DNA from 4 places in the Billgrantia antri genome. Region 2 is predicted to be linked to each of the others. Evidence: predicted binding sites of a transcription regulator. Region 2 holds the regulator's gene; each other region holds the start of a gene.
The links. Region 2 encodes sigma-54, which starts transcription at its own class of promoters, with help from an activator protein. Its sites were predicted from a motif close to TGGCACNNNNNTTGCTNT; they were not measured.

Region 1: urtA (urea ABC transporter substrate-binding protein) is a predicted target of sigma-54. The motif match lies at 3,490-3,507, and genes of this name have one in related genera.
Region 3: glnA (glutamate--ammonia ligase) is a predicted target of sigma-54. The motif match lies at 1,899-1,916, and genes of this name have one in related genera.
Region 4: ytfE (iron-sulfur cluster repair protein YtfE) is a predicted target of sigma-54. The motif match lies at 3,955-3,972, and genes of this name have one in related genera.

Annotation. Positions count from the first base shown of each region.
Region 1 is NZ_CP053383.1:2,499,578-2,505,500, reverse strand. It holds gene HNO53_RS11675 (IclR family transcriptional regulator) at 1-71, opposite strand, end outside; gene HNO53_RS11670 (Bug family tripartite tricarboxylate transporter substrate binding protein) at 261-1,247, shown strand; gene HNO53_RS11665 (tripartite tricarboxylate transporter TctB family protein) at 1,247-1,699, shown strand; gene HNO53_RS11660 (tripartite tricarboxylate transporter permease) at 1,699-3,231, shown strand; gene urtA (urea ABC transporter substrate-binding protein) at 3,618-4,943, shown strand; gene urtB (urea ABC transporter permease subunit UrtB) at 5,119-5,923, shown strand, end outside.
Region 2 is NZ_CP053383.1:2,986,720-2,992,642, reverse strand. It holds gene pmbA (metalloprotease PmbA) at 1-782, shown strand, start outside; gene HNO53_RS13915 (HPr family phosphocarrier protein) at 932-1,201, opposite strand; gene rapZ (RNase adapter RapZ) at 1,204-2,124, opposite strand; gene ptsN (PTS IIA-like nitrogen regulatory protein PtsN) at 2,171-2,641, opposite strand; gene hpf (ribosome hibernation-promoting factor, HPF/YfiA family) at 2,648-2,956, opposite strand; gene HNO53_RS13895 (RNA polymerase factor sigma-54) at 3,065-4,486, opposite strand; gene lptB (LPS export ABC transporter ATP-binding protein) at 4,645-5,370, opposite strand; gene lptA (lipopolysaccharide transport periplasmic protein LptA) at 5,378-5,917, opposite strand; gene lptC (LPS export ABC transporter periplasmic protein LptC) at 5,914-5,923, opposite strand, start outside.
Region 3 is NZ_CP053383.1:346,723-352,645, forward strand. It holds gene typA (translational GTPase TypA) at 1-831, opposite strand, end outside; gene HNO53_RS01625 (glycosyltransferase family protein) at 1,166-1,705, shown strand; gene glnA (glutamate--ammonia ligase) at 2,055-3,461, shown strand; gene HNO53_RS01635 (DUF4124 domain-containing protein) at 3,626-4,165, shown strand; gene glnL (nitrogen regulation protein NR(II)) at 4,478-5,524, shown strand; gene ntrC (nitrogen regulation protein NR(I)) at 5,517-5,923, shown strand, end outside.
Region 4 is NZ_CP053383.1:149,527-155,449, forward strand. It holds gene HNO53_RS00700 (YbaN family protein) at 29-451, opposite strand; gene HNO53_RS00705 (NnrS family protein) at 503-1,714, shown strand; gene hemN (oxygen-independent coproporphyrinogen III oxidase) at 1,784-3,169, shown strand; gene ytfE (iron-sulfur cluster repair protein YtfE) at 3,268-3,924, opposite strand; gene norR (nitric oxide reductase transcriptional regulator NorR) at 4,070-5,599, shown strand; gene ubiT (ubiquinone anaerobic biosynthesis accessory factor UbiT) at 5,816-5,923, shown strand, end outside.

The sequences.
Region 1 (5,923 bases), 490 kb from region 2:
TCCTGATCGGCATCGAACGCTTCCAGTACGGTCAGTGCGCGCTCGACGGCCTCGACGCGATCCTGGGCCATGCCATGGTCTCCTGAGTCTGGAGGCATTGAACTTTGGTCGCAATTGCGACCCGATGCATTGACGCTGCCTTTCGGCACGCCTAATTTCTATCCTGAAGAACGTTGTTCTGCCTTACAGAATTGTAAGGTAGCCGATGAAAGACCGCAAGTCACATTTCACAACACGCCAAGACCGGAGGGACAACAACAATGTCCACGAAAACGCCACTCAAACTCATCGCCATTGCCGCTTTCACACTGAGCGCGGGCAGCGCCATGGCTTTCGAGCCGCAGGGTAAGGTGGAATGTCTCGCCCCGGCCGACCCGGGCGGCGGCTGGGATTTCACCTGCCGCAGCGTGGGCAACGTACTGGAAGAGCTGAGCCTGGTACCGCGCAGCGTGCAGACCGTGAACATGGCGGGTGCCGGCGGCGGTGTGGCTTTCGCCCATACCGTGTCCAAGCGCGCCGGTGACGAACAACTGCTGGTCGCGGCTTCCACCGCCACCACCACTCGCCTGGCCCAAGGCCAGTTTCCGGGCATGACCGCCGACATGGTCAACTGGATCGGGGCGCTCGGTGCCGACTATGGCGTGATCGCCGTGGCCGCCGACTCCGACTATGACGACCTGCCCGAGCTGATGGAAGCGCTCAAGGAAGACCCGCGCAGCGTCAAGTTCGCCGGCGGTAGCGCCAAGGGCGGCTGGGACCACCTCAAGGTGCTGATCGCGGCGGATGCGGCCGGTGTCGACGAGTTGCCGCGCATTCCCTATCTCTCCTACAACAACGGTGGCGAGGCCATGACCCAGGTTGTTGGCGGGCACGTGGATGCGTTCACCGGCGACATCAGCGAGGCGCAGGGCTTCATGGAGTCCGGTGACCTGCGCGTGCTGGCGGTGCTGTCAGACGAGCGTCTGCCTGGCGATTTCGCCGATATTCCCACCGCCAAGGAGCAGGGTATCGATGCCGTCGGGCCAAACTGGCGCGGCTTCTACATGCCGGCCGACATCTCCGACGAGGCCAAGCAGTACTGGGTCGATGCCATGGATACCATCTATGCGAGCCAGGAGTGGCAGGACATCATGACCAACAACGGTCTGATGCCGTTCCATATGAGCGCCGGTGAGTTCGAGACATTCGTCAAGAACCAGATTGACGACATCGAGACGCTCTCCAAGGACATCGGGTTGATTCAGTAATGGCATTCAACGACCGCATTTTCGGTATTCTGCTGATCGTCCTGGCCGTCGCGTACGGCTGGGGCGCCAGCCAGTTTCCCGAACCGTTCGGTGGGTCCGAGTCGATCGGGCCCGATACCTTTCCTACATTGCTGGCCGTGGTGCTGGGGCTTTCTAGCCTCTACCTGATCGTGCGACCCGACCCGGATAACGCCTGGCCCTGGAGCCGTACCGGCGTCGAGCTGATCGTTGCCGTTATCGTGCTGGTGCTCTATGCCATGCTGCTCGAGCCGCTGGGCTTCATCATCAGCACCACGCTGGCCGTCGGAACCCTGTGCTGGCGCATGGGCGCCGCGCCACTGCGTGCCTATCTGGTCGGAGCGGTAGCGGGCGTTGTGGTCTTCCTGCTGTTCAGCTTCGCTCTTGATCTCGCGCTACCGCTGGGCCTGCTCTCGTTTCTGGAGGTGAGCTGATGGAAACCCTTGGCTTTCTGATCGATGGCTTCGGGGTGGCGCTCGCCCCGCACAACCTGATGTTCGCCCTGCTGGGCGCCTTTCTCGGGACCCTGATCGGTGCGCTGCCGGGCCTGGGACCGGCCAATGGCGTGGCCATCCTGATACCGCTGGCCTTCTCTCTGGGACTGGCCCCGGAAACCGCGTTGATCATGCTTACGGCGGTCTACGCCGGGGCCATGTACGGCGGGCGCATCTCGTCGATTCTGCTGAATATTCCCGGCGACGAGCCGGCCATGATGACCTGTCTCGACGGCTACCCCATGGCCCAGCAGGGCAAGGCCGCCGAGGCGCTGGCGATCTCCGCTATCGCCTCCTTCATTGGCAGTCTGGTTGCCACCGTGGGCCTGATCCTGCTGGCGCCGGTGCTGGCACGCTTCGCCCTGACCTTCGGGCCCGCCGAGTACTTTGCGTTGTTCCTGCTGGCCTTTGCCACGCTGGGCGGCATCACCGGCAAGAACCCCGTCAAGACGGTGGTGGCGGCCTGCCTCGGGCTGATGGTGGCCACCGTGGGTATCGACAGTACCGGCGTGCAGCGCTATACCTTCGGCACCCTGGAACTTTACGAGGGCATCGACTTCATCATCGCCATCGTCGGGTTGTTCGCCATTTCGGAGCTGCTTTTCTTCATCGAGGAGCGAGCCGGCGGCGGCAAGGCAAAGATGGTCGTCAACAAGCTCAAGCTCTCCTGGGCCGACATTCGCAACATCCTGCCGTCGAGCCTGCGAGGCGGCGTCCTCGGCTTCATTGCGGGCGTGCTGCCCGGTGCCGGGGCCTCGCTGGGCAGCTTCATCGGCTATACGCTGGAGAAAAAAGCAGTGGGCAAGAAAGGCTACTTCGGCGAGGGCGACCCGCGCGGTGTGGCCGGCCCCGAGGCTGGCAATAACGGTGCCTCGAGCGGTGCCCTGGTGCCCATGCTGACGCTGGGCGTGCCGGGAAGCGGCACTACCGCGGTGCTGCTGGCGCTGCTGATCTCGCTCAATATCACCCCCGGGCCATTGATGTTCACTCAGAACGCCGACATCGTCTGGGGCGTGATCGCGGCACTTCTGATCGGCAACTTCCTGCTGCTGATACTCAACATCCCGCTGGTGGGCATCTTCGTCAAGCTGTTGTCGGTGCCGCCGATGTTCCTGCTGCCATGCGTGACGATGATTGCCTTCGTGGGTATCTACTCGATCAGCAATACCACTTTCGACCTCTACTTCATGGTGGCCTTCGGGGTTGCCGGCTATGTACTGCGCAAGTTGGATATTCCGCTGGTGCCGATCATCCTCGGCCTGCTGCTGGGGCCGGAGATGGAGAAGAACCTCAGTCACGCCATGGGCATTTCCGACGGCGACTGGAGCATCCTGTGGGGAAGCGGCCTGGCCATCGGGCTGTGGGTGTTCGCCGGCCTGGGCCTGATCCTGCCCTATATCGTCGGGCCCATCCTGCGTCGCCGCATGAAGGTGACGACCGCCGCTGCGGCTGGCAATCCGGAGGGCGATTGAGACCTAGGTGTCGTCCCGGGAAGAGATGACCGGGCCAGTATCCAGCCGTCACCAGGGGCGCCGAGCGATCGGCGCCCCTGTTTGCGTTCAGGGAGGGGGCATGCACCGGCTTGGTGCCTGCGAGCGGTGCAGGCGTTCCTTAGCAGCGCAACCTCGTTTCTTTCCATGCACGGCTGCGGTGCGCCAGGCGGATGACCGCACGAGCAAGCCAAGCGTAATCGATTGTAGGAAAAGCGTTCTTCGGATTTTGTCGCACGATGGCGCAAGCGTTGCATAGACAGGAAGCCTAGTGCTGCACGGCCACTACCGGTCGTGCATGAACTTCACAACAAGTCCCTCCCGCAGGAGGGCGCAAGGAGGTTCGAGTGAACGCTTCCCGTCGCATCATGCCTTATCCGCTTCGTTCTACCGCCGCAGCGCTGCTGTCGGTTGCCGCCCTTGGCTTCGCCAGCCACGCCGTGGCCCAGCAAGAGCCCATCAAGGTGGGTATCCTGCACTCGCTGTCCGGCACCATGGCGATCAGCGAATCGACCCTAAAGGACACCGTCGAGATGCTGATCGCGCAGCAGAACGAGCAGGGCGGTCTGCTGGGACGTCAGCTCGAGGCGGTGGTGGTCGACCCGGCCTCCAACTGGCCGCTGTTCGCCGAGCGTGCCCGTGAGCTGCTTGAGCAGCATGAGGTGGACGTGGTCTTCGGCAACTGGACCTCGGTGTCGCGCAAGGCCGTGCTGCCGGTATTCGAGGAGCTCAATGGCCTGCTGTTCTATCCGGTGCAGTACGAGGGCGAGGAGTCATCCGAGAACGTCTTCTACACCGGCGCGGCGCCCAACCAACAGGCCATACCGGCGGTGGAGTATCTGCTCAACGAAGTGGGCGTGGAACGCTTCGCACTGCTCGGCACCGATTACGTCTACCCACGCACGACCAATCGTATCCTCGAAGCCTTCCTCAAGGAGGAGCACGGCATCGCCGATGAGGACATCATGATCAACTACACGCCATTCGGTCACTCCGACTGGCAGAACATCGTCGCCGAGGTGCGCCGCTTCGGCAGCGAGGGCAAGAAGACCGCGGTGATATCGACTATCAACGGTGATGCCAACGTGCCGTTCTATCGCGAGCTGGCCAACCAGGGCATCGATGCCGCCGACATTCCGGTCATTGCCTTTTCGGTGGGCGAGCAGGAACTCTCCGGCATCGATACCGGCCCGCTGGTCGGTCACCTGGCGGCATGGAACTACTTCATGAGCGTGGATAGCGATGCCAACTACGACTTCATCGACGCCTGGATCGACTACACCGGCGATGAGGAAGCGGTAACCAACGACCCCATGGAAGCGCACTACATCGGCTTCAACATGTGGGCCGAGGCGGTGCGCAAGGCCGGCACCACCGAGGTCGATACGGTCAAGGACGCCATCATCGGCGTGACCGTGCCCAATCTGACCGGCGGCTATGCGGCGATGATGCCCAACCATCACATCACCAAGCCGGTGCTGATCGGCGAGGTGCAGGACAACGGCCAGTTCGACATCGTCTGGCAGACCCCCTCCACCGTGGCAGGCGATGCCTGGTCCGACTACCTGCCCGGCTCGCGTGACCTGATCTCCGACTGGCGCAAGCCCATGGAGTGCGGCAACTTCAACGTGGCCAGCGGCAGCTGCGGCGGAAGCACCGCCGCCGAAGAGGCCGAAGCGGCACTTGCCGAGTAAGACCTGCATAGCCCCCGCTGCCATGCAGCGGGGGAGCGCGCCTTCTCTACCGATCCCGAGGAATTCCCTAATGCGATATCCCCCCATGCCCGGGCCAGCGGCGGTCGGGGCGAGGGCCGGCAGCGCTGCCGAAGACAGCGAGCCCATGCACGCTGCAACGAGGGGCTCGTGGCTGATGGTTCTCGTTCTGGCCCTCGCATTCGTGCTTGGCCTTACATTGACCGCTCCCGTCTCCGCGCAGGAGGCTGAAGGGGCCGACGATACAGCGGCACAGGCGCTTCTCGAGGCGCTGGACGTGTCGTCGTTTTCCGCCAAGGGCGAAGCCATCGAGGCCATCGTGCGCAGCGACGATCCCCGCGCACGGGATTGGCTCCAAGCCTTGCTCGATGGCCGCCTGCAGCGCACCGACGACGGTCGCTTCGTGGTCGCGCTCGACAACTCGGGCCGCCAGTGGCCGGTCGAGGACGCCCTGACCGGCGAGGCGTTGGGCGAGATGTCGCGCCGTGACCTGGAGCGGATGGGCATCAACAACGCGCTGCGCAACCAGCTGCGCAGTGCCATCGCAGTGGTCGATCTCTATGCTGCCGATGTCGGGTTGCGTCGCGCTTCGGCCGAGCGCCTGCTGGGCGAGGTCGATGGCGACCTGGCCGGCCCCCTGGCCGAGGTGATCGAGGAGGAGCCGGATGCCAGGGTGCAAGAGCGGTTGATCCAGGCGCTGGCCATTTACCGCCTGGAGCAGGGCGAGTTCGCGGCGATAGACGATCTGCGCGGCAGCCTGCACCCCCGGGTGCGGGTCGCTCTCAATCGCGTACTCAACAGTGACGATCCTGCCTTGGTCGATGGCGCCCGCGAGGCGTTGAACAGCATCGAGCAGATGCTCAAGGTCAACCGCGCGGTCGAGACCCTCTACTTCGGCCTGTCGCTGGGCTCGGTGCTGGTACTCGCCGCCATTGGCCTGGCGATCACCTTCGGCGTGATGG
Region 2 (5,923 bases):
GCATGCTGATCGCCGAAGACGAACACGGCATGCAGCGTGACTACGACTACACCAGCGCACGTGATCCCAAGGAACTGCTGTCTGCCGAGGTGGTGGGCAGGCGGGCAGCCGAGCGCACCCTGAGCCGGCTTGGCGCGCAGCGCCCCGCTACCGGGCGCCTGCCGGTGCTGTTCGATGCCACCGTGGCCAGTGGTCTCATCGGGCACCTGATGAGCGCCATCGCCGGCGGTTCGCTCTATCGCCAGGCCTCCTTCCTGTGCGACCGGCTGGGCGAGCCGCTGTTTCCCGACTGGTTCACCCTGGGCGAGCATCCCATGGAGCGTGGTGCCATGGCCAGTTCGGCCTTCGACAACGACGGTGTGCAGACGCGCAACAATGTCTTCATCGAGCAGGGCCGCCTTGCCAGCTACATGCTGTCGGCCTACAGCGCACGGCGCCTCGGCATGCAGACCACGGGCAATGCCGGTGGCGCTCGCAACCTGCGCATCTCGGCACCGCTCGAGACGCGCCAGGCGCTGCTCGCGCGCATGGGGCGCGGGGTGCTGGTCACCGAGCTGATGGGGCAAGGCGTCAATGGAGTCACCGGTGACTACTCGCGTGGTGCAGCCGGCTTCTGGGTGGAGAATGGCGAAATCCAGTACCCGGTGGAGGAGTTCACCATCGCCGGCAACCTCGAGGCAATGTTCAAGGGGTTGCAGGCCGTCGGCAGCGATATCGACACCCGCGGCAGCATTCACACCGGCAGCTGGCTGATCGGTGAGATGACCGTGGCGGGTAGCTGAAGCGGATTTACGCTTTACCGCAAAGCTCGCGGGAATGAGCGAGCGATGGTCAGGCCAGGCGAAGCCCGATGAGCAGGCGGAGTTTAGGGAACCTAAATGAGCACTGCGAAGAGGGCTTCAACGCCGCATGGCCGAGCGCAGCCATTCCTCTAGGCATCCTCTTCGAAGCGGGCCTCGAAGAGAGCCTCGATGGCCTCCAGCACCGCTTCGGCGTCGTCCCCCTCGGCACTGATTTCCAGCTCGGTGCCGCAGGGGGCGCCCAGCATCAACAGCGCCATGATGTTGCTGGCGTCGGCCTGCTGCGGCCCTCGGTTGACGAGCACGCGCGCATCGAAAGGCTGACAGCACTGCACCAGCTTGGTGGCAGCTCGGGCATGAAGACCGCGTTTGTTGGTCAGGGTCAGCTTGCGGCAGGGCACACTCAGGTTTCCTTGCTGTCTGATGTCTCTGCGGTCTTTCCACGGGCGGGAGTGACCGGTGTATGAATGCCGAGTTCGCGGTGGCGAAGGCGTACGTCCGGCTGCTGCTGCGCGAGGTGATGCGCGAGACGCTCGGCGAGATAAACCGAGCGGTGCTGGCCACCGGTGCAGCCGATGGCAACGGTCAAATAGCTGCGGTGGGTGTCGCGATAGGCCGGCAACCAGCGTTCGATCCAGGCGATGATGTCGTCGAGCATCTGTTGTACCAGCGGGTACTGCTCAAGGAACTCCACGATGCTGGGTTCCCGGCCAGTAGCGGAGCGCAGGCGCGGATCCCAGTAGGGGTTGGGCAGGCAGCGTGCATCGAAAACGATATCGGCATCGAGCGGCACGCCACCCTTGAAGCCGAACGACTCCACCGTCAGGGTCAGTTGGTCGGCGCGGTGGCTGGCCACTTGCTCGGTGATGCGCCCGCGTAGGTCATGCACCGACAGCCGTGAGGTGTCGATGATCAGATCCGCCAGGTTGCGAATGTCGCTGAGGGTCGCGTCTTCCGACTCGATGGCTTCGTTCAGGGTCATGTCCCGACCGCGGGTCAGGGGGTGGCGCCGCCGGGTGGCAGAGTAGCGTTCGAGAAGGATGCGGGCGTCGGTCGTCAGGTAGACGATCTGGCAGTCGACCTGATTGGTACGCAGCTCTTCCAGCAGACGCGGGAAGCGTTCAAGGGCATGAGGCAGGTTGCGAGCATCAATGCTCACCGCGATCGAAGTCTGGATCGTGGGTGAGTTGCGTAGCTCATCCACCAAGGAGCCGAGCAGCATCGCCGGGAGGTTATCGATGGCGTAGTAGCCGATGTCCTCGAGCGCCTGCAGTGCGATCGACTTGCCGGAGCCGGAGCGGCCGCTGATGATCACAAGCTGCATGAGGGGTCTCCTGATCAGGGCTGGCCGAAACGGTGAATCGTTCAATTCAGCCCGAGGACTGTCGTCGAATCGCTTCGATAAGGCGCTCGTGGAGTTCGCGCTGGCTAGCGCATTTTCGCAGCTGGGCGCGCGTCTCGGCATCGTTCATCACGCCGGCTACCTGGCTCAGCAGCGACAGGTGCGTATCGTCGGCCTCTTCGGGGACCAGCAGCACGAAGACCAGGTCGACCGGCTCGCCGTCGATGGCATCGAAGTCGATCGGCTCGGCCAGCTTGAGAAACGCCGCCACCGGGCTGTGACAGTGCGGGCTTCGGGCATGGGGGATTGCCACGCCATTGCCGATGCCGGTGCTGCCCAGCCTCTCGCGACCGACTAGCCTGCCGAAGACCTCCTGACTGTCGAGGCTCGGAGTGTTCTGCGCAATGAAGGTGCTGAAGAACTCCAGCACCCTCTTCTTGCTGCCTCCCGGAACATCGAACAGCGCTCGCTCCGGGGGCAGGATGGTTTCCAGTGTCATGGCAACTCAGCGAATGCCGGCGCCCTGGGCGCGAGCCTGGGCTTTTTCCTTGTGTTTGACCAGTTGACGATCGAGCTTGTCGGTCAGCGCATCGATGGCGGCGTACATGTCTTGATCGGAGGCTTCGGCGTGAAGGTCGGCGCCGGCGGCATGCAGCGTGCAGGCGGCCTGCTGACGCTCCTTCTCGATCGAGAGCGTGACCTGCACGTTGGTGATGTTGTCGTAGTGTCGCTGGACGCGGTTCAGCTTCTCGCTCACGTAGTCACGCAGTGAATCGGTCAGCTCAACATGATGGCCGGTGATGTTGACTTGCATGACAAGCTCCTTCGTCCTTCGGGTGGTAGCTCGATTGTAACCCTTTTTACTGCCCTGCATACCCCTTCGAATGGCGGGTTTGCCGGGGATCAGCATTGCGTCGCGGTATCAGCGAAAACGCTTGCGTTCGCTCGAAGAGGGGATGCCCAGGGCTTCGCGATATTTGGCCACCGTGCGGCGAGCGACCTGGATGCCATCCTCGCCCAGCAGCTCCACCAAGCGGCTGTCGGAGAGCGGCTTGCGCGGCGGTTCATCGGCGATCAGCTTGCGGATGCGGGCGCGAATCGCCGTGCTGGAATGCACGTCACCGTCACCGTTTCCGCCGACATGGCTGGAGAAGAAGTACTTCAGTTCGAAGACCCCGCGGGGGGTATGGATGAACTTCTGCGTCGTCACCCGCGAAATGGTCGACTCATGCATCTCGACGGCCTGGGCGATGTCGGCCAGTACCAGCGGCTTCATGCCCTCCTCGCCCTGTTCGAGAAACTCGATCTGGCGTGCCATGATCTCTCGCCCCACCCGCAGCAGGGTGTCGTTGCGGCTGGCAAGGCTTTTCATCAGCCAGCGCGCTTCCTGCAGGTGATCCTTGAGAAACTGGTTGTCCTGGCTCTTGTCCGCGCGCCGTACCAGGGCGACGTAGTCGGGCTGGATACGCAGACGTGGCAGTGCCTCGGCGTTAAGTTCCACGCGCCAGCCGGATTCGTCATGGTAAGCAACTAGGTCCGGGGTGACGTAGCTACTGCCGACCTCGGCATAGGCGCTTCCGGGACGGGGGTCCAACGAGCGAACCAGGGCGATGACCTGATCCAGAGATTCGTCGTCAAGCCCTAGGCGGCGCTTCAGCAGGCGACGATCGTCGGCGGCCAGGGCCTCGAGGAACTGGCGTACCAGGCGGCGGGTCTGGGGCAGCAGCGGCGTGTCATCGGGCATCGCGGCCAACTGCAGCATCAGGCACTCGCGCAGGTCGCGGGCGAACACGCCGGTCGGTTCGAACTGTTGCAGGCGCAGCAGGACCTGCTCGACCTCCCGGGTCGGCAGGCCCTCCAGGCCTTGCCGGCGCAGGCCGTCGCGAATCTCCTCCAGGGGTTGCGCCAGGTAGCCGGTGGCATCGACGGCGTCGATCAGGCTCTCGGCGATAAGGCGCTGGCGATCGCTCAGATCGGTCATCGCCAATTGCCAGATCAAATGGCCGGTCAGGGTCTGCGCCGAGGCCTGGCGCTCGAAGTCGGGGCCTTCGCCGGTAATGCCACCGGAACTCGTGCCGTGATCGGGGTAGGTATCCGACCAGTCGCTGTCGGTGGAGAGTTCGCTGGGTATCTCGCTGGCCCAGTCATCGCTTGGGGTATCGCTGACGGCCTGCTCACCGAAGCCGTCGTCGAGTTCCAGCATGGGGTTGGATTCCAGTGCCTGCTGGATCTCCTGGCGCAGGTCGAGCGTCGAAAGCTGCAGCAGGGCTATCGCCTGCTGCAGCTGGGGAGTCATGGTCAGCTGGGTGCCGACACGCAGTTGCAGGGATGCTTTCATGGCCATGAGAGGTAGGCGCTCATCTGCCGGAAAAGCTCTACCCTAGACGGGAAGGTCACGACTTGCAAGAGAGTTGACTGCAATATGTATGCCAGTAAGGGTTTTTATCCCTGATTAGAATGTTTTAATGCAGTCTAGGGGCTTGCATAATGCGACAGAGTGAGCTACAGACGAAAGTCCTCGCCGAGGTAAACCTCGCGGACCCGTCGGTTGGCCAGAATGGCCTCGGCATCGCCTTCGGCGATGATCTGGCCGTCGCCGACGATATAGGCCGAGTCGCAGATGTCCAGCGTTTCGCGTACGTTGTGATCAGTGATCAGTACGCCGATATCACGTGCCTTGAGCTGGCGAATGATGCCCTTGATTTCCCCCACCGAGATCGGATCGACCCCGGCAAAGGGCTCATCGAGCAGAATGAAGGCCGGCTCGGTGGCCAGTGCCCGGGCGATCTCGACGCGTCGCCGCTCACCACCGGACAGGCTCATGCCGAGGTTGTCGCGGATGTGGGTAACGTGGAAGTCCTCCAGCAGTTGCTCGAGCCTCGCCTGTCGCCCACGACGGTCGAGATCCCGTCGTGTCTCGAGGATGGCCATGATGTTGTCGGCCACCGACAGCTTGCGAAAGATCGAGGCTTCCTGGGGCAGGTAGCCGATACCGGCGCGAGCGCGCTCGTGCATGGCGCTGTGGGAGAGATCCAGGTCGTCGATGTAGACGTCGCCGGCATCGGCCTTTATCAGCCCGACGATCATGTAGAACGAGGTGGTCTTGCCGGCCCCGTTGGGTCCGAGCAGGCCCACCACGCAGCCCTGCTCGATCGAGATGCTGATGTCGTGCACCACGCGTCGGCGCTTGTAGCTCTTGGCCAAATGCCGGGCATGTAGGGTCTTCATCGACATCTCAGCGCTCCGGCTGCAGCGTCATGCGTATGCGCTGGCTGCCTTCGACGCCCTCGCTCTGGGCGCGGGCCTGAACGACACGGCGATCGAGGAAATATTCGAGATAGCCACCTTCGAAGGTGTCGCCGCCCTGATGCAGTTCGGCGCGGTCGATCAGTTCCACTCGCCGTTCGGCGACATGGTAGATGATCTTGCGTCCCCAGCCGCGAACGACCGGTTGCTCCGGATCGGGCTGCTGCTCGATGTAGGCGCGTTCACCGTAGGCTGTGGCGCGCGAGAGCTCGCCGGCTTCATTGCGCTGGAACTCGACCCGGTCACCGGTCAGCTGCATGCTGCCCTGACGAATATCGACATCACCGGTGTAAACCGCCGTGCCGGCCTGGTCGTCGAGCTCGAGTCGATCGGCCGCGACCTCGATGGGCTGTTCGGCGTCGCGCTGCTGTGCCACGACCGAATCCATGCCCGCCAGGCTGAGCAGCGCCGCACCAGCCAGCATCAGGATGAGAGGCCGGCATAGGGTCGGGAGCCTGTATCGCGTCATGGCGTG
Region 3 (5,923 bases), 1.9 Mb from region 2:
CTGCACGCGCTCCAGCCCCAGGTGGGTCATCACCTGGCCGACCTTGCCCTTGCGGGTCTTGCCGTCGGTGCCGATCACCGCGATCTGCTGGTTGGGCTTGACCGAGCCGCGCTTGATGCGACCCAGGCCGATGACGCCCACGTAGCTGGAGTAGTCCAGCGCCGAGATCTGCATCTGGAACGGGCCGTCGAGCTCAACGGCCGGCGGCTCGACGATGTCGACGATGGCTTGGAACATGGGCGACATGTCCTCGGCCAGCGCCTCCGGATCCATGCCGGCGATGCCGTTGAGCGCCGAGCAGTAGACGATCGGGAAGTCGAGCTGCTCGTCGGTGGCACCGAGGTTGTCGAACAGGTCGAAGATCTGGTCGATGACCCAGTCGGGACGAGCGCCGGGGCGGTCGATCTTATTGACCACCACGATCGGCTTGAGGCCTTGGGCGAAGGCCTTCTGGGTAACGAAACGGGTCTGCGGCATGGGGCCGTCGACGGCGTCGACCAGCAGCAGTACCGAGTCGACCATCGACATCACGCGCTCCACCTCGCCGCCGAAGTCGGCGTGTCCGGGGGTGTCGACGATGTTGATGTGGAAGTCGCGGCCGTTGCCATCCTGCCAGCGGATCGCGGTGTTCTTGGCCAGGATGGTGATGCCGCGCTCCTTCTCCTGGTCGTTGGAGTCCATGATGCGCTCCTGACCCTCGGCCTTGCGGTCCAGCGTGCCGGACTGGCTCAAGAGCTTGTCGACCAGCGTGGTCTTGCCATGGTCGACGTGAGCGATGATGGCAATATTGCGCAAACTCTCGATGCGAGAGGGGGTTACAGCTGTGTTCATAAGGTGTGACTCATCAACAGGGGCGCACCTATGTACACATCGAAAAGGACGTACCCTAGGCGCGGGGTAGGGAGTGGAGGCGCATTGTACAGGTAAGCGGGGAAGGGGAATAGCTCTACCGCATCATCAGGTGTTTCTCAGTCCCGGGCGTGGCGGTCTCCATCATTCCTGGGCGGCTCGCACCATGTTCCCCTCCCGGTGACTCGGGCAGGAATGGGGCAGCCGGGTGCGAGGAAATTCAGCAAGGGAACTTTTTTGATACTTTTCTAAACTTATCTACACAGTTCGTAACGCAATTGGCTGTCGGGTGCTTATCTGCCTCGGTGGAGCTGACATGACCCTTGCCAGTGTCATTTTCGATGCACGCGCTGCGGGAGCCAAGCTACCGCGCAGCCTGGTTCTCTTCGAGCAGGCCGCCCGGCATTGGCAGGGAGGGTATGAGCTGCTGCTGGTGGATGACACCGGGGACCGCCGGCTGCCGGACTTGGCCCAGCGCTACCAGGCGATCCTGATATCGTGCGGCTCCGCCACCCTGGGCAGCCGGTTCAACGCCGCGGTCGCTGCCAGCCGCGGCAACGTGCTGCTCTTTCCCGGGCTGGGAGATCGTCGTGCCGCCAACTGGCTTAGCCACCGGTTGATCGATCTCGAACTCGCCAACGGCTGGGATGCGGCAGTCCTGCCGGTGCAGCGTCACAGCTGGCTGCGCTGGTGGTGGCTGCTCCAGCGGCCTTCTCCGCTGGATACCTTCTGGGTGGCACGCGAATGGTTCGAGCGTATCGGCGGCTTCGACCCGCAGTTGGGCAGCGATGCGTTGCCCGATCTGCTCGAGCGCCTGCGGGCCTGCCAGGCCCGCGTGTCGATCGAGACCGTCTAACGCGCTGTCCTTTCATGCACTGTTACGGTGCGTCTAGGCGCCACTTGCACCATCATGGCGCCTTTTTTCCCTCCTAACGGCCCGCCGAGGTCTCCGTCGAGCACGCTTGGTGCAGTGAGATAAAGCGAGGTGCAAAGTATTTCTTCTTGAAAACAAGAAGTTATTTTTTTGATGAGCTTGGATGGTGCAAGTTTGGCACGCCTCCTGCATTTGTCGGTACAGCTCTCCATGCTTGTGCATGGCGAACGTGGGCAGCCAGCCCACAGCGTGTTACAACAGGCGCTGCGACGCACCAGCGCCAGTGGACTTCAGCCAAACGAATCGAGCCACAGCTCAACGGAGGACACAAATGTCAGCCAAGACTCTCGCCCTGATCGAAGAACATGATGTGAAGTGGGTCGACCTGCGCTTCACCGACACACGGGGCAAGGAACAGCACGTCACCATTCCGGCCCGTGACGTCGATGAGGAATTCTTCGAGAACGGCCAGATGTTCGACGGCTCCTCCATCTCCGGCTGGAAGGGCATCAACGAGTCCGACATGATCCTGCGCCCCGAAGACGGTACCGCCTTCCTCGACCCGTTCACCGAGGACGCCACGCTGGTGCTGCGTTGCGACATCATCGAGCCGGCTACCATGCAGGGCTACGAGCGCGACCCGCGCTCCATCGCCAAGCGCGCCGAGGCCTACCTGCAGTCCACCGGCCTGGGCGACACCGCCTTCTTCGGTCCCGAGCCCGAGTTCTTCATCTTCGACGAAGTGCACTGGAAGGCCGATATCGAAGGTGCCATGTACAAGATCACCTCCGAGGAAGGTGCCTGGGCCACCGATCGCCAGCTCGAGGGCGGCAACCTGGCGCACCGTCCGCGGGTCAAGGGCGGCTACTTCCCGGTGCCCCCGGTCGACAGCTTCCATGACATTCGCGGCGCCATGTGCAACACCCTGGAAGCCATCGGCCAGACCGTCGAGGTGCACCACCACGAGGTGGCCAACGCCGGTCAGAACGAGATCGGCGTCAAGTTCAACACCCTGGTGAAGAAGGCCGACGAAGTCCAGGAGCTGAAGTACGTCATCCACAACGTGGCCCACGCCTACGGCAAGACCGCGACCTTCATGCCCAAGCCGCTGGTCGGCGACAACGGCAGCGGCATGCACGTGCACCAGTCGTTCTGGAAAGATGGTCAGAACCAGTTCGCGGGCGATCAGTATGCCGGCCTCTCCGAAATGGCCCTGTACTACATCGGCGGCATCATCAAGCACGCGCGTGCGCTGAACGCCTTCGCCAACGCCTCGACCAACTCCTACAAGCGTCTGGTGCCGGGCTTCGAGGCGCCGGTAATGCTGGCCTACAGTGCTCGCAACCGCTCGGCCTCCATCCGCATTCCGTATACCGCGAGCCCCAAGGGCAAGCGCGTCGAGCTTCGCTTCCCGGACCCGACCGCCAACCCCTACCTGTGCTTCGCCGCGATGCTGATGGCCGGTATCGACGGCATCAAGAACAAGATTCACCCCGGCGATGCCATGGACAAGAACCTCTATGACCTGCCGCCGGAAGAGGGCAAGAAAGTGCCGACCGTGGCCCACAGCCTGGATCAAGCGCTGGAAGCCCTGGACAAGGATCGTGCCTTCCTCACCGAGGGCGGCGTGTTCACCGACGACATGATCGATGCTTACATCGAGCTGAAGATGGAAGACGTCGAGCGTATCCGCATGACCACGCATCCGATCGAGTTCGACATGTACTACAGCTGCTAAGCAGCCGCATCCGGTGGCCTGCCACCGGTTTGCCACCAGGGGCTCCGCATCGCGGGGCCCTTTTTTGTCGTACACTGGGATGCGAAACGTTCGCGGGGGAAACACGTTCACTGGCACCGGACGACCGTCAGCGAAGAGCGGGTCGCCGTCAAGGGAGAGTCCTCATGGGCAAGGCGATCGTGCTGATTCTGCTGGGCTTGGCACTGGCTCAGGCCGCACTGGCCACGACGATCTATCGCACCACCGATGCGCAGGGCAACGTGATCTTCACCGACGATCCCGGTCGTGGCGGCGAGCCGGTCGAGCTGGCGCCGCTGACCGTGATACCGGGCATCGAGGGAGGGCAGGCGGCACCGCCGCGCGTCGATGGCGTAGCTCCACGCATGGGCGAGCCGCCTGGCCAGCCCTTCATGCCCTACGACACCTTTCGTATCCGCTCGCCGCAGCATGGGGCGGACCTTCCCGCGAGCTATGCCGGCAACCTGCAAGTGGAGCTGGCCATCGAGCCCGAGCTGCGTCCCGACCACAGCGTTCGACTGCTGGTCGACGGCCGGGTGAGTCAGACCCCCATGCATACCCATGCCTTCATGCTGGCCAATCTCGACCGTGGGCAATACGTGCTGCAGGCAGAGCTGCTCGACGCCCAGGGGCAAGTGCGCCATCGTAGCGCGCCGGTCTCGCTGTACGTGCAGCGTGCCGACTGACGCGGTTTTCACCTTCCGGCTTCCCTCATGTCGATGGCTGCACCATGAGAGCAAGGAGCCATGCCCCCTGACATGGCAGTTTTTTCACTCATGCACCATTATAGTGCATAAGTGAGTCGGATCGTCGCCCCGAAACGGCGCCATACCGTACCGAGAGGGGTTGGCGCGCTTCTTGCTTGGCTTCTAGATAGACATGTCCCGCCCCGGGCGCTGCCCGGTATCGAGACGGTGCAGCGGCGATCTCCGTCGATGCGCCATGACGATGCAGGGGCTGCCCATGCGCTCCAGCATTCACCGAGGGGAAGGTGGTAAATGTATCGACGCCTGATGGAACACCTCACCACCGCGGTGCTGCTGCTCGACGATGAGCTGCGGTTGAGCTGGATGAATCCGGCGGCCGAAGCCCTGCTGGCGGTCAGCCTGGGCCGGGTGAAGGGGCTTGGTCTGGCAACGTTGCTGGCCGAGGACGACGGCATGGGCGAGGTGCTGGCCAAGGCGCGCGACGATCAGCACCCGTACACCCAGCGCGAAGTGAGGCTGGCGCTGCTCGGCGGCGCTGTGGTGACGATCGACTATACGGTGACGCCGCTGTCGTCGGTGGAGCTGCTGGTAGAGATGGAACCGCGTGACCGGCTGCTGCGCATCTCCCGTGAGGAGGCCCTGCTCAACCGCCAGGAGGCGATCAAGGTGCTATCGCGTGGGCTGGCGCACGAGGTCAAGAACCCCCTGGGCGGGATCCGTGGCGCGGCGCAACTGCTGGAGCGCGACCTCGATGACCCTTCCCTGAAGGAGTTCACCCGCATCATCGTCGAGGAGGTCGATCGGCTGCGCGACCTGGTCGACAGCATGCTGGGGCCGAACAAGCTGCTGCGCCACGAACCGCTCAATATCCACAAGGTGCTGGAGCGGGTGCGCACCCTGCTGCTCGCCGAGACCCCGGCGGTGACCATCGAGCGCGACTACGACCCCAGCCTGCCGGATTTTCCCGGCGACGAGGCGCAGATGATCCAGGCGGTGCTCAATGTGGCACGCAACGCCGTGGAGGCGATGACCGAGGCCGGTACCGAGGCGCCGAGCCTGCTGCTGCGCACCCGGGCCCGCCGTCAGTTCACCCTGGGCGCGGAGCGCCATCGCCTGGTCTGCGAGGTGGCAATGATCGACAACGGCCCCGGCGTCCCCGAGAGCCTTCAGGAAACCCTTTTCTACCCGATGGTATCGGGGCGCGCCGACGGCAGCGGACTGGGCCTGTCCATTGCTCAGGGCATCCTGCATCAGCACCAGGGGCTGATCGAGTGCGAGTCCCGCCCCGGCCATACCGAATTTCGTCTGCTTATTCCATTGGAGAGGCGCCATGACTGATGTCGCACGTGTCGCGGTGGTCGACGACGACCGCGCCATTCGCTGGGTGCTGGAGCGTGCCCTGGCTCAGCCCGACCTCGAGGTCGAATGCATCGATCGGGCCGACGTGGCGCTCAGCCGATTGCTGGACGATCCGCCCGACGTACTGGTCACCGACATTCGCATGCCGGGGATCGACGGCCTCGATCTGATGTCGCGGATTCGCGAGGTGCATCCCGACCTGCCGGTCATCGTGATGACGGCCCACTCGGACCTGGAAAGTGCCGTGGCCTCCTACCAGGGCGGCGCTTTCGAGTACCTGCCCAAGCCGTTCGACGTCGATGAGGCGCTGGCGCTAGTGCGCCGCGCTGTGGCCCATGCGCGGGAACGCAAGCGCCCGGTGAGCGTGCCCGAGGGGCT
Region 4 (5,923 bases), 1.7 Mb from region 2:
TGGCTTGATAAGCATCAATTGGAGTACCCTAAAACCTTCTTATCATAGCAGTGCTCGCCGTATGGCGTTCTCTGCCCGAGGGTGCGGCATCGGGTCGCGTCCAGACGAAAGCGGTCACGCAGCAGAAGATCGCAGCCGTCGCGGCCAGTACATGGATAGGCATACCGCTCAGCCATAGTACCAGCCAACTCAGGGCGAGCAGTATCGCCGCCATTCGCTTGGCGTGTCGGGGTATGGCACGCTGATTCTGCCAGGCCTTCAGGATAGGACCCAACCGCGGGTGGTGACACAACCAGCGCGCCAGGCGCGGCGAGCCTTTGGGTGCCGCCCAGGCTGCCAACAGCAGGAAGGGCGTGGTCGGCAGTAGCGGCAATACAGCCCCGGCGGCCCCCAGGCCGATGCAGCCATAGGCCAGGGTGCGCCAGGCCAGGCGAATCGCTTCTTCTCTCATGGCCACCTCGCGACGGTGTTCAACGCGCCTTCTAAGTAGTATTTTATATACATGTTTAAAGCCCTTGCCAAGCCCGCCAACGATGCGGCCGGTGCCGAGCCCCTTCGTCTGGCCGCCTGGCGCTGGCTCTTTCCGCTGGCGGCGCTGCACGCTGCCTTGATGGTGCCGCTCTCCTTGTTGGCGCTTTTCCACGGCTGGGCGCCGCTGCAGCTGGCCTCGCCGGCCGCCCATGCCCGCGAGATGCTGTTCGGTTTTGCCCTGGCGATCATTGCCGGTTACCTGCTGGGACCCCAGCCAAGGCGGCAACTGCTCCTGCTGGTGTCGCTGTGGCTGGTAGGGCGGCTGGGCGTGTTGGACTGGCCCGGAACGGTCGTGGCCTCGTTGGCCGACGCGGTCTTCGCCGTGTGGGTGGCCTCGCGACTGGTGCCGCGCTTCATTGCCGCCAAGAAGTGGCGCAACCGGCTACTCTCGCCGCTGCTGGGCATGCTCTGCCTGTTGGCCGTGGTAACCCTGACCTGGCGTTATCTCGATGGCATGCCGAGCACGGCGCCGCTGATGCACCAGAGCGTACTGTGGCTGGAGCTATTGATGACCTTCATGGGGGGGCGCGTCATCGCGCCGGCGGTCAACGGCCACCTGACGAAAACTTCCCGCCAGGCACGGGCCGGCGTGCAGCCCAATGTCGAGGGGGCGCTGATCGTGCTGCTGGGGCTGGCGGCCTTCCTGGCACCATGGGAGGCGTTGCATCCCGTGGCAGCCCTGCTCACGCTGGCGGGGGGAGTGCTGGTGCTGTGGCGTATCCGCGGATGGCAGCCGATGAAGTGTCGCGACAGGCCGGACCTGCAGATGCTGATGCTGGGCTACGCCTGGCTCGCCATCGGGCTCATTCTTCTGGCCTATCGCTGGTGGGCGCCGGAGCATGCCAGCACGGCGCTGCACGCCTTTACCGTGGGAGCCTTGGGCACGCTTGCCAGTGGCATCATGCTGCGTCACGTAATCCTGCGGGCGAAGCGGCGCCCCGAACAGGAACCAGTATTGCTGCCGTTGGCCGGGCTGTTCGCGGTGGCGGCCGTGCTGCGGCTGTGGGCGGTCGAGGCCGGCAGTGCGGGGCTGACGCTGCTGTGGCTGTCGGCCGCCGCCTGGAGCCTGGGCTGGCTGCTGGTGGCCTGGCGGCTGGCCGCCTGGATCCCCAGGACGCAGCGTGACACGGGCAAACTTGACCCGGGGCAAGAGAGGGGCGAGCTGCCGAGACGACACCGGTAGCCGGTGTCATACTGACGGGCATTGAGCATGGCGTGCTCCATGCCGAGGATTCAAGAGGCTGTTCCGATCATGCAAGACGATCTGTTGTTCGACCGCCCGCTGGTGGAGAAGTACGACCGCCCGGGCCCCCGCTACACCTCCTATCCGACCGCGCCCCAGTTCCATACGGCCTTCGCCGAGGACGACTACCGCGCCGCCGCTGAGCGCAGCAACCGCGTTGCCGCGCCCAAGCCGCTGTCGGTCTACGTGCATATCCCATTCTGCAAGAGCCTGTGCTACTACTGCGCCTGCAACAAGATCATCACCCACAACACCGAGCGCGCGGCCGAATATCTCGACTGGCTGAAGCAGGAGATCCGCGTGCAAGGGGCGCTGTTCGACGAGACGCGGCGCATGACCCAGCTGCACTTGGGCGGCGGCACGCCCACTTACCTGAGCAATGCCCAGCTCGGCGAGCTGATGGCGGCCCTCGACGAGGCCTTCCACTTCGCCGAGCCCGAGGCGCGCGAGTTCTCGCTGGAGGTCGATCCTCGCACGGTCACGCCAGAGCAGATCCATGAGCTGAAAGCGCTCGGCTTCAACCGCCTGAGCTTCGGCGTGCAGGACTTCGACCCCGACGTGCAGAAGGCGGTCAACCGCGTGCAGAGCGAGGAGCAGGTGGTCGAGCTGGTCGCGGCGGCCCGCGAGGCCGGCTTCCAGTCGGTCAGTGTCGATCTGATCTACGGCCTGCCACTGCAGACGGTGGCCAGCTTCGATGCCACCCTGGCGAAGATCATCGCCCTGCGCCCCGACCGCATCGCCGCCTACAGCTACGCCCACCTGCCGGAGCTGTTCAAGGCCCAGCGCCTGATCCGCCCCGAGGACATGCCGCCGCCGGAGCGCAAGTTGGAGCTGCTGGAATTGACCATTCGCCGCCTGACCGCGGCCGGCTACGTCTACATCGGCATGGATCACTTCGCCCTGCCCGACGACGAGCTGAGCTTGGCCAGGGAAAACGGCACCCTGCAGCGCAACTTCCAGGGCTATTCCACCCACGCCGACTGCGACATGATCGGCCTGGGCATCACCTCCATCGGCAAGGTCGGCGACAGCTACAGCCAGAACGTCAAGGAGACCGCCCAGTACCAGGCGCATCTCGAGGCGGGGCGGCTGCCGGTGATGCGCGGCTACCGGCTGAATGACGACGACCGCCTGCGCCGCGACGTGATCAACGCCTTGATGTGCCATGGGCGCATCGATTTCGCCGCCATTGAGGCGCGCCACGACGTCGTTTTCCGCGACTATTTCGCCGATGCGCTCGCACAGCTCGAGGAGATGCAGGCCGACGGCCTGCTGACGATCAGTGACGGCGCGATCGAGGTGCTGCCCGCAGGGCGGCTGATGATGCGCAACATGGCGATGGCCTTCGACGCCTACCTCAAGCCCGAGGAGAACCGCTACTCACGTACGGTTTGACGAGCTTGAGTTGCAGTCAAACAAACGGCGCCCCACGGGGCGCCGTATGCGTTTCGGCGGGTGTGTATAGGAAGCGCAGACAGTTGTGCAGTGCTTCCTCAACTGGCCCGTTCGAACAGCAAGTTGTTCTCCAGATGGATGTGTTCCATCAGGTCCTCACGGAACTCTCGCAGGCCGGTGTAGAGCGCCCGCCAAGTAGTGCAGGCGCCCTTGGGCGGGGTGATGTCATCGGTCAGCCGCATCACTTGCTCGAGGTTCACGCCATGATCGTCGTGCTCGTGGCGCATCACTGCGATCGGCCCCTGGGCCTGCGCACCCATGCCGTTGCGCAGCATGGGGAACAGGATCTGCTCCTCCTTCTGCATGTGGCTCTCCATTTCCTGATAAATCACTAGCAGCAGGTCGGCCAGCCCGTTGGGGCAGCTGTCTCTCTCACCGTGAACCTGCTCGACTCGGCGCGCCATGCGGATCAGCTCGGGGAGTTGCTCACGATGCACGTCGTGATAGCGGGTGAGGATGTGGTCGATCAGCTCGTCGTTGCTGGCTTCGCGCCAGTCGCGCTGCTCGCTGCTGACGGCTGGCAGCGCCTCGAGTTCGGCGACCAGCTTGTCGACATGCAGGCCGGCGCGCTCGGCGGCCTGGCTCAGGCTGATGCGGCCACCACAGCAGAAATCGATGTGATGGGCATGGAAGATACGAGTCGCACCGGGAAGCGATAGGGCGATGCGGCCAACGGTCTGTTCCTGCAGGTTCATACGGCATACCTCATTGAATGTCTCTCAGACAGAGCAATCGCCGTGCCACTTATCTGGGTTTTGTTTATCAATGACTTGCCGTTCAAATGGTAAATTTCACCTTGCTGGAGTAAGGTTATTTTTACCTTCCAGGGTGATAACTACCATGCTTGACGACTCGCTTCTCGCCGACCTTGCCGCCGACCTGCCCAGCGTGGTGCGCCTGCAGCGCCTGGTACGTACCCTGCGTGAGAGCTTCCGCTGCGGCGCGGTATGCCTGCTGCGGTTGCAGGATGACGTGCTGGCGCCGGTGGCGGTGGAGGGTCTGGTACGCGAAGCGCTGGGACGACGCTTCGAGGTGGCTCGCCACCCGCGCCTGGCGGCACTACTCGCCAGCCGCCGCTCGACCCTTTTCCCGTCGGACTCGGCCCTGCCCGACCCCTACGACGGCCTGGTCGAGCAACAGCCGGGGGAGCCGCTCCACGTGCACGACTGCATGGGCATCAGCCTGCATGTCGAAGGTGAGACGTGGGGCGTGCTGACGCTGGACGCCCTGGTGGCTGGTACCTTCGACGAGGCGTCCCGCCTCTTGCTGGAGCGTTATGCGCTGCTGGTCGAGGCAGCCGTGCGGGTTTCGCGCCTAGAGCAGGAGGTGCGCGCGCTGCGCATGGCGCGTCAGGATGCGCTGGCTCATGTCGCAGTGGGAGAGGGCAGTGAGATCCTCGGCCACAGTGCGGTGCTGCAGCGCCTGCTGCATGAGCTCGACGTGGTGGCGGAGTCGGACCTGCCGGTACTGCTGATGGGGGAGACCGGCGTGGGCAAGGAGCTGTTCGCACGGCGCCTGCATCAGCGTTCGCCGCGCCGACAGCAGCCGCTGGTGCAGGTCAACTGCGCAGCGCTGCCCGAGACCCTGGCCGAGAGCGAGCTGTTCGGCCACGTGAAGGGCGCTTTTTCCGGCGCCACGGCGGAGCGGGCGGGACGCTTCGAGGCTGCCGACGGCGGCACCCTGTTCCTCGATGAGGTGGGCGAGCTGCCGCTGCCGATCCAGGCCAAGCTGCTGCGAGCCCTGCAGAACGGCGAGGTGCAGCGCCTGGGGGAGGACACTCCGCGGCGAGTCGATGTGCGCATTATCGCTGCCACCAACCGTCAATTGGCCGAGAGTGTGCGTGACGGCCACTTCCGTGTCGACCTCTATCACCGCCTCTCGGTCTATCCGGTGGTGATCCCGCCGTTGCGCGAGCGCGACAGCGATGTGCTGGTGCTGGCCGGTCACTTCCTCGAGATCAACCGTGCCCGGCTCGGCGTTCGCAGCCTGCGACTCTCCAGCGAAGCCGAGGCGGCGCTGCTGGGCTACCACTGGCCGGGCAACGTGCGTGAGCTCGAGCACGTCATCAGCCGGGCGGCGATCAAGGCGCTGGGTCACGGTGCTCGACGCGACGACATCGTCACCCTGGAACCGGAGTGGCTCGACCTGCCTCATGGCGAAACGTTGAAAGCCGGTCGTGATGCGACCGAACACCCCCATGCTGAGACGAGCACCGGCGAGCCACTGCGCCATCAGGTCGAAGCCGCGCAGCGGCGGGCGATTCGCCAGGCCCTGGCGGTCTGCGACGACAACTGGGCGAATGCCGCCCGGAGGCTTGCCGTTGATCCCAGCAACCTGCACAAGCTGGCGCGTCGCTTGGGGATCAAATAGTTATCGCAATGCAAGGGCTAGCGTTAAAAATATAGTCTAGATGTGGTGCTTGATCCGGACTTCTTGGCTATATATGGTAGCCAAGGCCCCGGTCGGGGGCATTGGCACAGGCTTGACGCATATCAGTGCAGGCGCGCGGCGTCGAGCTTAGGATGATCGGTTTCATGGCCACCTGGCCGCACCGAATCCATGGGTTCGCTCCACTGGAGAGTCGCTATGCTTCCTCTTTCTCTGTCGCGCTTGCCACGCCCCCCGGCCCCGACTCGAATGATTCGTGCCATCGATCCCCGCGTACCGCTTGCGGTGAAGAGACAACTGGTCGAG